3 regions of the Sporosarcina beigongshangi genome follow, and region 3 is predicted to be linked to each of the others. Evidence: riboswitches for the same ligand, from Rfam matches in the RefSeq annotation. Region 3 holds a riboswitch; each other region holds the start of a gene.
The links. A riboswitch is a leader RNA that binds a small molecule or an ion and turns the genes downstream of it on or off. The one in region 3 is predicted to bind S-adenosylmethionine.
Positions count from the first base shown of each region.

Region 1: linked by a shared signal. The riboswitch ahead of R2B77_RS11880 (5-methyltetrahydropteroyltriglutamate--homocysteine S-methyltransferase) and the one ahead of R2B77_RS15415 (bifunctional homocysteine S-methyltransferase/methylenetetrahydrofolate reductase) in region 3 are both predicted to bind S-adenosylmethionine.
Region 2: linked by a shared signal. The riboswitch ahead of metH (methionine synthase) and the one ahead of R2B77_RS15415 (bifunctional homocysteine S-methyltransferase/methylenetetrahydrofolate reductase) in region 3 are both predicted to bind S-adenosylmethionine.

Region 1 covers NZ_JAWLIR010000023.1:111,897-116,187, forward strand. The annotation lists gene R2B77_RS11860 (urease accessory protein UreF) at 1-5, shown strand, start outside; gene ureG (urease accessory protein UreG) at 24-638, shown strand; gene R2B77_RS11870 (urease accessory protein UreD) at 631-1,437, shown strand; gene R2B77_RS11875 (acyl-CoA thioesterase) at 1,601-2,077, shown strand; SAM riboswitch class I at 2,179-2,292, shown strand; gene R2B77_RS11880 (5-methyltetrahydropteroyltriglutamate--homocysteine S-methyltransferase) at 2,525-3,637, shown strand; gene R2B77_RS11885 (hypothetical protein) at 4,058-4,291, shown strand, end outside.
Region 2 covers NZ_JAWLIR010000031.1:59,798-64,088, forward strand. The annotation lists gene R2B77_RS13725 (CtsR family transcriptional regulator) at 1-11, opposite strand, end outside; gene R2B77_RS13730 (hypothetical protein) at 201-1,883, opposite strand; gene R2B77_RS13735 (hypothetical protein) at 2,020-2,205, opposite strand; SAM riboswitch class I at 2,367-2,474, shown strand; gene metH (methionine synthase) at 2,574-4,291, shown strand, end outside.
Region 3 covers NZ_JAWLIR010000041.1:27,202-31,492, forward strand. The annotation lists gene mnmH (tRNA 2-selenouridine(34) synthase MnmH) at 1-692, opposite strand, end outside; gene selD (selenide, water dikinase SelD) at 715-1,767, opposite strand; SAM riboswitch class I at 1,985-2,092, shown strand; gene R2B77_RS15415 (bifunctional homocysteine S-methyltransferase/methylenetetrahydrofolate reductase) at 2,214-4,082, shown strand; gene R2B77_RS15420 (diguanylate cyclase domain-containing protein) at 4,220-4,291, shown strand, end outside.

The DNA.
Region 1 (4,291 bases), on a different contig from region 3:
CTTGATTTGGAAGGAGTTATTTTATGAAACCAGTACGTATTGGCATCGGTGGACCAGTTGGATCGGGCAAAACTTCGCTCGTCGACCAACTTACACGTGTGATGCATAAAGACTATAATGTGGCGGTCATTACGAATGATATTTACACACGTGAAGACGCTCAATTTTTAATAAATAGTGGTGTGTTGGAAGAGAACCGCATTTTAGGTGTTGAAACGGGAGGTTGCCCGCATACAGCCATTCGTGAAGATGCTTCGATGAACTTTGCAGCAATAGATGAACTGAAAAACCGTTTTGCCGACTTGGATATTATCTTTGTGGAAAGTGGCGGCGATAATTTGTCTGCGACGTTTAGCCCTGAGCTTGTTGACGGTTATATCTATGTCATTGATGTTGCAGAAGGTCAGGATATTCCGCGTAAAGGCGGTCCAGCATTAACGCGCTCAGATTTATTATTAATTAATAAAACTGATTTAGCTCCGTATGTTGGCGTGGATCTTGAATTGATGGATAGTGATGCAAAAAAAATGCGTAATGGTCGTCCATATATTTTCACGGATGTACGAACGCAGAAAAATGTTGATAAAGTAGTCGATTGGATCAAGCACAGTATGCTGTTGGAAGGTGCAGGTGCTTAAACCAACCCGCGCCATCCATCACGGGAAACTGGATATGGCATTCGAATTAAGGAGAGGCTTTACACGGATGCCGCATGTTTACCAACAGCCTCCGTTGAAGGCGAGTCGGGAATTGTACGAAGGACAAGATCCGACTGCGACCGTCTATATTATGGAGTCGTCTGGCGGGATGGTATCGGGGGATCGCAATGATATTACAGTGAAGCTTGGACCAGATAGTCGAGTACGGTTGACGCAGCAATCGGCGTTGAAAATCTATCCGTCGCATACGGGTGATATATGCCTGTTTACAATCGAGGTCGACCTTGCGGAACGTTCGCGTTTGGAGTGGATGCCTGAGGTGCTTATTCCATTTGTTGACGCGAAATTTCAAGTGGACACAACGCTACGAGTTGCGGATGATGCGACGATATTATGGGGCGAGATTGTCGCGCCTGGACGTGAAAAACGTGGTGAGGTATTTGATTATCAATCATTTCGGTCGAATTTTAAGATTTTCGTTGAGGATGAGTTGATCGCTTTTGACTCGCTACATTTTGCACCGCAGGATGTTGACCTTGGTAGCATAGGTGTCCTTGAGGGAGCGATGTATGTCGGTTCCATTTGGCTTGTTTCGCCGAATGCCAAGGATGTTGATGTGCGCGCATTGCAGGAAACGTTGCGGATTGAAGAGGGATTGAAGGCCGGTATAACGAGGCTTGAAGGCAATGCAATTCACTGCAGATGGCTGGCGGTCGACCAGTGGAAGATGCAAGAAGAAATGAAGCGCGTGTATGCGTTGCTGGCGGATATGGTTTAAAAGGACACCCTTGCGAAGGGTGTCCTTTTTGGCGGTGGAAGGCATGTTGATTTATCTTGACAGTTACTAAAAGCTCCCTAATCGATTTTCAGTTTTCAGTTCGTGGAAAATGCCTGATTAGGTGTATACTGTATTCAAGTAATGTTACTAGGGAGAGAATTCGATGATAGAAAATAGACCTATGGGCCAATCGCGCACAATCCAGACGAAACTAGTTTTACCGCCAGATACCAATCACCTTCAGACGATTTTTGGGGGACAGGTCCTCGCCTATATAGATGAAATTGCTGCAATTACGGCAATGAAACACTCAAATACGGCAGTTGTTACTGCCTCAATTGATTCAGTTGATTTCATGTCATCTGCACGTGTCGGTGATGTGCTAGAGCTTGAAGCAATTGTCACATCAACGGGAAGAACGTCGATGGAGGTTTTCGTATCTGTCCATTCAATGAATCTATTAACGGGTGTAACGAAATTGACAACAGAATCCTTTTTGACGATGGTTGCTATGGATGAAAACAATAAACCTACGCCAGTGCCGGGTATTTATCCGGAAACGGAAGTTGAAAAGAGCTTGTTCGACACGGCACCAGCACGTCGTGAACATCGGAAATTGCGGAGTGAGATGAAGCATTAATCTGAACGAATAGTATGTCAATTTAAAATAGTTTTCACTTTACCTGTTGACATTCTATTTAGGGGCATGTAAAGTATGAGCTACCAACTGAATACGTAACTTTCTTATCCAGAGAGGTGGAGGGACTGGCCCTTTGATACCTCAGCAACAGACTTTTTTAGTACTGTGCTAATTCCAGAAGCCGAAGCATTTTGCTTGTAGCTTGAAGATAAGAAGAGCAAAAAGCGAAATTGCCAAAACCTCTTCTTGAATTGTAGAAGAGGTTTTTTTGTTCTATCTGGAGACTGTTACCTTCAAGGAAATAGGGAGGGAATTTATGTCGAATGGATTAATCAAACAGTACGCTCATTCGCGATACTGCCCCAAGATAAGCAAGTAGCAGCACTCATTTGTGCTCTTACTATAAGATCATCATTTACTACTAAAAATAGAAAGAAGGAATTTACCATGACAAATACATCAACTACTGTAACGAAAGCGCCATTCAGAGCAGATCACGTAGGAAGTTTACTACGTCCAGATAATTTGCACCAAGCTCGAAAAGAATTCAAAGAAGGTACGCTTACAGCACAACAATTACGTGAAGTTGAAACGCAGGAAATTAAGCGTGTTGTCGATAAGCAAATTGAAGTCGGCTTGGAGCTTGTGACGGATGGTGAATTTAGACGTACATGGTGGCATTTGGACTTCTTGGAGCATCTAAATGGCATCGAAGGTTATGTGCCAGAAACGGGCTATGAGTTTGATGGTGTAGAAACTGAACGCTACAACATTCGTACAACGGGAAAAATCTCATTTAATTCAGATCATCCTTTCATTAAGGACTTTGTCGAATTCAATAAAATTGTCGATGGTCGTGCGGTTGCCAAACAAACGATTCCGAGCCCGAACCAATTATTCCATCCTGATATTTTCAACGCAGCGGTATATCCCGACTACGAAGCATATGCGGTGGATATCATCAAAGCTTATCAAGATGCGTTAAAAGCCTTTTACGATGCGGGCGTTCGTTATTTACAATTGGATGATGTTTACATTGCGGCACTTTCTTCGCCTGATCTTCAGTTCGGCGATCAAGGCTATACAAGAGAACAATTTATAGATCTAGCCTTACGTGTCATCAACGGTGTGTTGGAAGGAAAGCCGGAAGATTTAATCGTCACAACGCACTTATGCCGTGGAAATTACCAATCGACGTGGGCATTCCAAGGTAGCTATGGACTGATTGCACCAACATTATTCGCGAAGGAAAAAGTAGATGGCTTCTTCTTGGAATATGACGATGAGCGTTCAGGAGACTTTCAACCATTGGACCATATACCAAACGGAGGTGCAAATGTCGTCCTTGGTGTTGTCACATCGAAAGACGGTAAACTAGAAGACAAAGAAACGATTAAAGCGCGTATTCAGGAGGCGGCAAAGTATGTGCCACTTGAACAACTGTGCCTTAGCCCACAATGTGGCTTCGCTTCTACACATCATGGCAACAAGCTGACAGAAGATGAGCAATGGGAGAAATTAAAGTTTATCGTAGATGTTGCAAAGGAAGTTTGGAAGTAAAATAAATAATCCTGAACAAAGCCCATTCGCTTTGCTCAGGGTTATTTATTTTGCAATAAAAGGGACAGTGAAGATTGTTTGTGCATCGGTTTACCGATTGCGAGAGATGTTTTCATAAGGTGACAGTACCTCTACTATACACGCCTTTATGTGGATAAGCCTTGGAATGTACGAATAGAAATAGTTTTCGCCCACTGACTTACTAACAGATTCAGTCATATTTGCTAGTAATCAACATATGAATGTGGACAAGCTGTTGTTTAGTGAGAATTGGTTGATTATCCACATGTGGGTAACTAATTTACTTCGCTTTGGTTGTTTGAAGAGAAATTTGTCCACACATGTTCGACAAAGAATCTTTATGAATAGAGTGAAACTTCGTCCATTCATTTCCGTATATAGGTAAAAGGGGTGTGGGCGATGAGGCAGGATATACATGAACGGCAAATGGATCTAACGATGAGGCGGACTGCGTATAATCGTATTAAAAGGCGACTTGATGGGGCAGAGGTTCAGTTAAAGGAGGCCATTGTGCTACGTGATGAGCTTCATAGACAATTGACGAAAGAGCAACAAGATGTTGTGAAGCTTGGGAAATTTTCTTTTGCGAATAAAATCAAAGAGTGGACAGGTAAATGGGATGAACAGATGGAG
Region 2 (4,291 bases), on a different contig from region 3:
ATATTTCGCATGTCCTCACCTCTTTCATCCGGGTGATAAGCCGTTGACTTTGACTATCTTTGACTTAATTGTACATGACGCACCGATTAATCTGCAATTGAAAAGCACTATACTTCAGCAGTATCGGCGTGAATAAGTGACATTTAATCATCCAATTAAAAACAGAGCACAAGAGAAATTCCCCTGTACTCCGTTACATACTATTTCATACTGCTATTTGTCAATGCTTTCACTGGTAAGAATAACTCACCTGTCTCTATATACGTAATCGCCAATTGATCGCCCTCTTGGATATAAATAGCAAGTGGCACTGTTTCAGACGACACGCTAAAGTTCCGTCCATCGGCAGCCAAAAACGACACTACCGTAAAGTCACCGACACGCTCCTTGAAAACACGTACGACAGTCACCGACGCTTGTGCCTCTTCAGCGCCCGAACTACCATCGACAGTACTTCCTCCGCGTTGAAGTGCCGTTTTATACAATTTCAGCGCTTCGTTCGGAGTATTTCCATACACCGATATTTCCGGATTCGCAGCAGATACGATGAAGTAATTTTGCAAGAAGCCATTCGAATCGAGCACCGGCGTTAACCAACTCGCTTCCCCGTAAAAGTTGTACAGTACAGGCATTTCACCAGACCATTTCTTTTCGATAAATTTCTTTTCAATAATTTGAAGAGCACCTTGCGAATCCATGTAGGACTCTTCCAGATTGCCCGTGTAATACGTCGCTTCACCCGTCCGACCATCCGTTAAGGCATAACCAAGCATCGAATCGACACCCTCTTTCGGACTTGTAAAATCAGTGAAATAATACATATGACCATTTTCGTCGAAAATTGGACTCACATTCGCTTCCGTTCCTTCATCCGAAGGCAGTTTCACATCTTTTTTCCCGAATACCGAGTTCCAGAATCCATGAATGTAGTTACCAAAATAACTGTTTTGCAGGCTAACCGCCTCAGGAGAAACTGCACCGTCAATAAATGCTGGTACATCCACAAGTGCATATTGCTTCATATCACCTGTTGCCGGATCCGCTACAACTACCCCTTGTACATCAAAGCCGTCACGTGCTGAAATAAAGTTCCCGTATGTGCGAATATAATGCGGTTTCCCCTCATCATCAATTTCCAGCTGGACATCCCCGTAGAAAATAAGATGTGGCATTTCCATCCGCATATGACGCTCTACTTGCTTATGGAAATAGGACGACGGCGTATAAGCCATTTCAGCCTTCACGAATTTCGGATTGTCTGCCGAATCAGTCGCACTCATCGTGAAATAGCCTGGTGTCGTTTTCCCAGTCCACCATTTGAAAAGACCCGAAAATTCAACAGGTGCGATGTAGACAAAATCCTCGCCTACTTTTTGAATTTGCAGATTACCAAGTTCATAATAACTCGTATTCGGCACTTGGCCGAACGCTTTTTTCATCTTATTGCGCGCAAACTTCGGCGGTACGCTTGCCGGTGTTTTTGTTTCATCAAACGCTTTGATTTCTACCTGCTGATCCATTTCAACTGCCTTATATTTTTCATTGGCATTGAATAATGGCGCGCTCAGAATATAGACGCCAAACGCTAAAGCCCCTAAAAATAAAACGATCTTCAGTTTGCGATCTTTACTCCCCGCAACAACCGCACCTAATAAAGTCACTACGAGCAACGGCCCCCATAAAGACGTCCAGTTGCGATCCATATTGGTTAGATAATAAAAGACAAACACGATGATTGTGCTTAACACAGCAGTGCTTGCCATTGCCGCAACCTTGTTAAACGGGACAGCCACTTTCGTCTCCTTTGTGTTCAACACAAACGGGACAATAATTAAACTAGACACAACCCCTGTAATGATTGAGAAGATAAGTAAATTAACCATCTAAAACACTCTTTTCTATTACTAAGATTTTTTCCATAGCTTTTATACGTTTAAACGATGGAATCGTTTCACTTTTTATGAAATTGATTCGTGTTTATATGAAAAAACGCTAGCAAAATTCGCTAGCGATTTCTTGTCATTTATTCTTTTCTTCGTCTTTTGGAAATAAAAAATAAGTTAAAATCCCACTGACAGCCATCGCACCTAACGTAATATAAATGCGAGACATAGGTGGAACACCTTGGTGACTTTTATTCAACATCATAATACTAACTGTCCCAACAATCATCATGATCGGAATAATATATGTAAAAGCTCTCAACTCGTTCACCTTCTGTTTATCATATTATCTCCATCTTACCACAGAATTTCTAGCATTCTGCAAAGGACGACTTGACGGAAGCAAATTATAACGTTATGATGATTTCAATTATTCGATCAATACTTCATTGACGAAAAAGTTTACTACAACTGCATACTATATTCTTATCAAGAGAAGCAGAGGGAACTGGCCCTATGAAGCTTCAGCAACCTGCCGAAAGGACTGGTGCTAATTCCAGTGGGATCTATCCATGATCCTGAAGATGAGAAGGGACACCTACGTATACTCGTAAAGCCTTCTTTTGAAGGCTTTTTTTATTTTCTTAAAAGCTACAAAATACTTGACGGAAAGAAAGAGAGTGATTTGCGATGCCGAAACATCCTATTGAAGAACAACTACAGAAAAGAATACTCATTATGGATGGCGCGATGGGGACCATGCTACAAAACGCCAACCTTTCTCCCGAGGATTTCGGCGGCGAAGAATACGATGGCTGTAATGAGTATTTAAATATTGTAAAACCCGATGTCCTAGATCGCATTCATCGTGAATATTTAGAGGCTGGGGCAGATATTATTTCGACGAATACATTTGGTGGTACGCCAATCGTTTTGGATGACTATGATTTAGGTGAACAAGCACATGATATTAACTTCCATGCTGCACAGCTTGCTAAAAAGTGTGCGGAAGACTTTTCTACTCCTGAATGGCCGCGTTTCGTTGCAGGTGCAATGGGACCAACGACAAAAACATTATCTGTTACAGGAGGAGCTACATTTGATGGTTTAACCAATGACTTTTACATACAAGCAAAAGCATTGATTGAAGGTGGCTGCGATTTGCTATTGATGGAAACGAGCCAGGATATGCTGAATGTCAAAGCTGGCACACTCGGTATAAAGCGTGCATTTGAAGAAACAGGGAAAGAATTGCCCGTGATGATTTCCGGGACAATTGAACCTATGGGGACGACATTAGCAGGTCAAAGCATCGAGTCATTTTATATTTCAATCGAGCATATAAAACCTCTATCTGTTGGTCTGAACTGTGCAACAGGTCCAGAGTTCATGACAGATCATCTCCGTTCGCTATCAGAGTTAGCAACTAGCTATGTCAGTTGTTATCCAAATGCTGGTCTCCCAGACGAGGAAGGTCATTATCACGAATCACCTGAGTCTCTCTCTAAAAAACTACAAGGCTTTGCTGATAAAGGTTGGTTAAATATTGTTGGCGGCTGTTGCGGAACAACACCTGAGCATATCCGTGCTATTCGTGAAGTCGTAGCTGATAAAAAACCTCGTCAAGGTCCCGAAACTGTTCATGGTCATGCTATATCAGGCATTGAGCCTTTGTTGTATGACGACTCTATGCGTCCGCTATTAATCGGCGAACGAACAAACGTCATAGGTTCTCGGAAATTCAAACAGCTGATCGTTGATGGCAAATTTGAAGAAGCATCCGAAATTGCGCGTGCACAAGTAAAAGGTGGCGCACACGTCATCGATATTTGTCTAGCTAATCCAGATCGCGACGAGCTAGAGGATGTCACGAAATTCATGAAGGAAGTCGTCAAAAAAGTGAAAGTGCCTCTCGTCATTGATTCCACAGACGAGAAGGTAATTGAAGAGGCTTTAAAATATTCACAAGGGAAAGTGATCATTAACTCCATTAACTTGGAGGACGGTGAAGACCGCTACGATGCTGTACTGCCACTGGTCAAAAAGTTCGGGGCAGCTGTCGTTGTTGGAACAATCGACGAACCCGGAATGGCGGTTACGCGTGAACGAAAACTCGAAGTTGCACAGCGTTCCTATGACCTTCTCGTCAATAAATGGGGACTTGCGCCGGAAGATATTATTTTCGATCCACTTGTTTTCCCAGTCGGCACAGGAGACGAGCAATACATCGGATCTGCCGTAGAAACAATTGAAGGCATTCGTCTCATTAAAGAAAAAATGCCACGCGCACTGACAATTCTCGGTGTCAGTAACGTATCATTCGGTCTTCCTCCTGTCGGTCGTGAAGTATTGAATGCTGTGTATTTATATCACTGTACACAGGCAGGGCTTGACTACGCAATCGTCAA
Region 3 (4,291 bases):
TCGAATAAGAAAGGGGGCATACTGACTTTGCCAATTCGTCTGCTTTCGCCTTCGATAAAAACATAGGGCGCTGTTCTCAGTCGGACCAATTCATGGACGAGTAGTGAGTCGAATTTCTTTTGGTTGCTGGGCTCCAATCCAATTTGACCGAAGATAGAACCGCGATGTCCAGCCATGTTTTCTAAATCGAGAATGGGAAATCCTTTGTCAGCTAGTTTCTTCAAAATAGCTGTTTTGCCTGATCCGGTATAGCCGTTAAGTACAACAAAGGTCGGTGGGAAGTCCTCGCGTTCTAACTCATGGACAACCCATTGCCGAAAAGTACGGACCCCGCCAGCCAACCGAGTCGTATGGATACCCATTAAGTCGAGGACAGTGGCAGCCGTTTTACTGCGCATACCGCCACGCCAACAAAATACTGTTATGGGTGTTTCAATTTGTTTGAATGCGCGAATGAAATCAGGTAACTTCTTTGAAAAGACTTCAAGTCCTCGTTCCTTCGCAGCATCTTGTCCAACCTGCTTATAGAGCGTTCCGATTTCAGCCCGTTCCTCGTCATCAAAAACGGGAATATTGATGCTACCAGGAATGGTTGCTTCATTAAATTCTTTCGGGGACCGTACATCGATGAATGTATGTGGTCCCTTGGCTTGTACGGCTAATAATTCGTCTATCGTTAAGTCTCTAAACACTTTCTTCACCTTCTACACTAAATTATGAAACAACGATACGACCTTTATTATCCTCTGTTACTTCTCCGATAATTCGTGCGTCAACGCCTTGTTGTTGAAGATCATTCAGCAATTGTGTAGCTTCCTGCTCTGCCAATGCAATGAGTAACCCGCCAGATGTGACAGCATCACATAAAATCCAACGGTCAATTTGATCGAGTGTATCTGCATATGTCACAACATTTGCTACGTGGGCAAAGTTGTTTTTTGTGCCTCCAGGTACTTTACCTGCTGCGGCAAGTTCCTTTGTGCGTGGTAAAATGGGCACTTGAGTGGCATGGATATGAATGCCGACATCACTTGCTTTGGCCATTTCAGATGTATGACCAAGCAACCCGAAGCCTGTCACATCCGTAGCAGCATGGACATTGTACTTCGCCATTGCTTCGGCAGCTGTTTTATTAAGTGTAGTCATTACTTTTGTCACTTCAACGACTTCATCTTCAGACAATAACCCATTTTTCAATGATGTTGTGTAGATGCCAACGCCAATTGGTTTTGTTAATAATAATTTGTCGCCAGGTTTTGCCCCCGCATTTGTCCGTACTTTATCCGGATGAACGACGCCTGTGACGGCTAATCCAAATTTGGGTTCCTGGTCGTCAATGGAATGTCCACCAACAAGTGTGACGCCAGCCTCTTTTAATTTATCACCAGCGCCTCGTAAAATATCCGAAAGGATGTCTTTATCCAAAGTAGCAATCGGGAAAGCTACGATATTCAATGCTGTAATGGGCTTACCACCCATCGCATAGACATCGCTGATGGCATTGGTCGCCGCAATTTGTCCGAAATCATAGGGATCATCGACAATCGGTGTGAAAAAGTCGAGTGTTTGTACCATTGCGATATCGTCTGTCAGTTTATAAACACCTGCGTCGTCACTTGTATCGAGACCGACGAGTAAATTTGGATCGGGCATAGCAGGCGGAAGCCCACGTAATACTTGCGCCAAGTCGGCAGGACCAATTTTACAGCCGCAGCCGCCTTTTGTTGTGAGTGAAGTCAATTTTACTGGAATCGTATTCTCCATCATGCATCCACCTTTCGATTGTAAATCTGTTATTAATCTTAACACAATGATGGGAAATACTTATTAGATGTTGAACTAATGATTCCCCGTAATCTTCAGCGAAGGTGCCTTTCTAAATTCATCACTTCCAAAAAGGTATTGCAAATTTTCTATAAATAGCGTAAGGTTGTCAATAATAGAAATAGATCTTCAATTAGCAGTAAAAACAATTTAATAGTTTTTCTTATCTAGAGAGGTATAGGGACTGGCCCGTTGACACCTCAGCAACCACCATTATTGGTACGGTGCTAATTCCAGCAAGTCGAAAAATTGGCTTGATAGATGAGGAAAAGACTTAGTCGAATGCAGAGTCTTCTTCCTTTATTCAATAAAGGAAGAAGCTTTTTTGTTTCTATATAAATTTTTTAAACTAGCTATATGGAAATTGGAACTAGAGAGGGGATAGGCAGTTGGCAAATTTACTTGAGACGATGAAGGAACGTATTTTAATTGGTGATGGTGCGATGGGAACATTACTTTATACAAACGGGGTAGACCGTTGTTTTGAGGAGCTAAATTTGACGCATCCTGAACAAGTGCTTCACGTTCATCAAGCCTATATCGGGGCAGGGGCTGATGTGATTCAAACGAATACATATGGTGCCAACTATATAAAGTTAGCGCGTTATGGACTAGAGGATAGTGTCGAAGAAATCAATAAGGCGGCCGTTGCTATTGCTAAAAAAGCTGCGGGGAAAAATACATTTATTCTCGGAACGATTGGGGGCATTCATGGTTCCAAAACATTGATTGGTACTAAGGAAGAGATCGAGCAAAGCTTTAAGCAGCAACTACAGTGTCTGCTTGCTGAAGGTGTGGATGGCATTCTATTAGAAACCTATTATGATTTTGATGAATTAACAGCAGTGCTCAAAATTGCACGGGAAGCGACGGATATTCCCATTATTACGAATGTCTCGATGCATGAGGCGGGTGTCCTTCAAAATGGCTTGGCGCTCGCAGATGCTTTGCAGCAGTTGGAAGCGTTAGGCGCAGATGTTGTGGGAGTCAATTGTGGATTAGGACCATACCATATGCTGAAAGCTTTAGAGGAAGTCCCGTTGCCGAAGCATGCCTTATTGGCTGTGTACCCGAATGCTAGCTTCCCGAGCTATACGGATGGCAAATTGACGTATGAAAATGAACCTGATTATTTTGGTAAACTGGCACCTAATTTTCGTAAGGAGGGTGTCGGATTACTTGGAGGATGTTGTGGCACGACACCGGCACATATACGTGCACTGGTGGATGGGCTAACGAATCGGGTGCATGTGCAAGATAAGCAAGTGAAAGAACAAGCGGCGAAAATGAATGCTACGGAGCCAAAGAACCTTGATAAACCAACCTTGCTTGAAACGGTGAAAAAAAGACATTCGATTATTGTGGAATTGGATGCACCTAAACACTTAAATACAGCTACTTTTTTTGAAGGGGCACAGGCCCTGCATAATGCAGGTGTGGATGCCATTACATTGGCTGATAATTCCCTGGCATCCCCAAGAATTTGTAATGCATCAATGGGGTCATTAGTAAAACAAAATATTGGTGCAACGCCTCTTGTCCATGTGACCTGTCGAGATCGTAACATCATCGGCCTGCAATCACATCTCATGGGACTCCACACAATGGGTATTACTGAATTATTGGCAATCACAGGAGATCCAACGAAAATTGGTGATTTCCCTGGTGCAACATCCGTTTTCGATGTGACATCCTTTGAATTGATTCAACTCATTAAGCAATTTAATGAAGGGATTTCATGGTCTGGGAAGTCGTTGCAACAGAAAACTTCGTTTACAGTAGCGGCGGCCTTTAACCCGAATGTTCGTCATATCGATCGAGCTGTACAACGAATGGAGAAGAAAATAGAGGCTGGGGCTGATTATTTTATCACGCAGCCAATCTATAGCCCAGAAAAAATTATTGAATTGTACGAAGCAACAAAGCATATCGAAGCTCCGATTTATATCGGTATTATGCCGTTGACGTCATCACAAAATGCAGAGTTTCTTCACAATGAAGTGCCGGGTATTAAGCTGACAGATGAAGTTCGGGCAAGAATGGGGCTGTTTGCGGGAGACCGTGAACAGTCTACGCGAGAGGGCATAGCCGTTGCAAAGGAATTGATTGACGTTGCTTTGGAACATTTCCATGGTATCTATTTGATTACACCGTTTATACGTTATGATATGACGGTTGATTTAACGGAATATATTCATGAAAAAGTGGATGCTGGTGTGACAAAAGAGCCAAAACAAGCGGGTAGTGTTGTTTATTGATAAAGCCGACATGGTCATAATGTCTATCGAAAAGAGAGTGCCGAGTAATTCAGCACTCTCTTTTATAATCACTCTGCACTGCTTCCAAACATGTTTTGAATTATAATAGTTTATAAGTTGAATATGGGGGGAGTATTATGGACGAACTAACGAATTTAGGGATAGGTGTAAATCCAACAATCGATGAGTATCAACTCATTTGGGAAAAT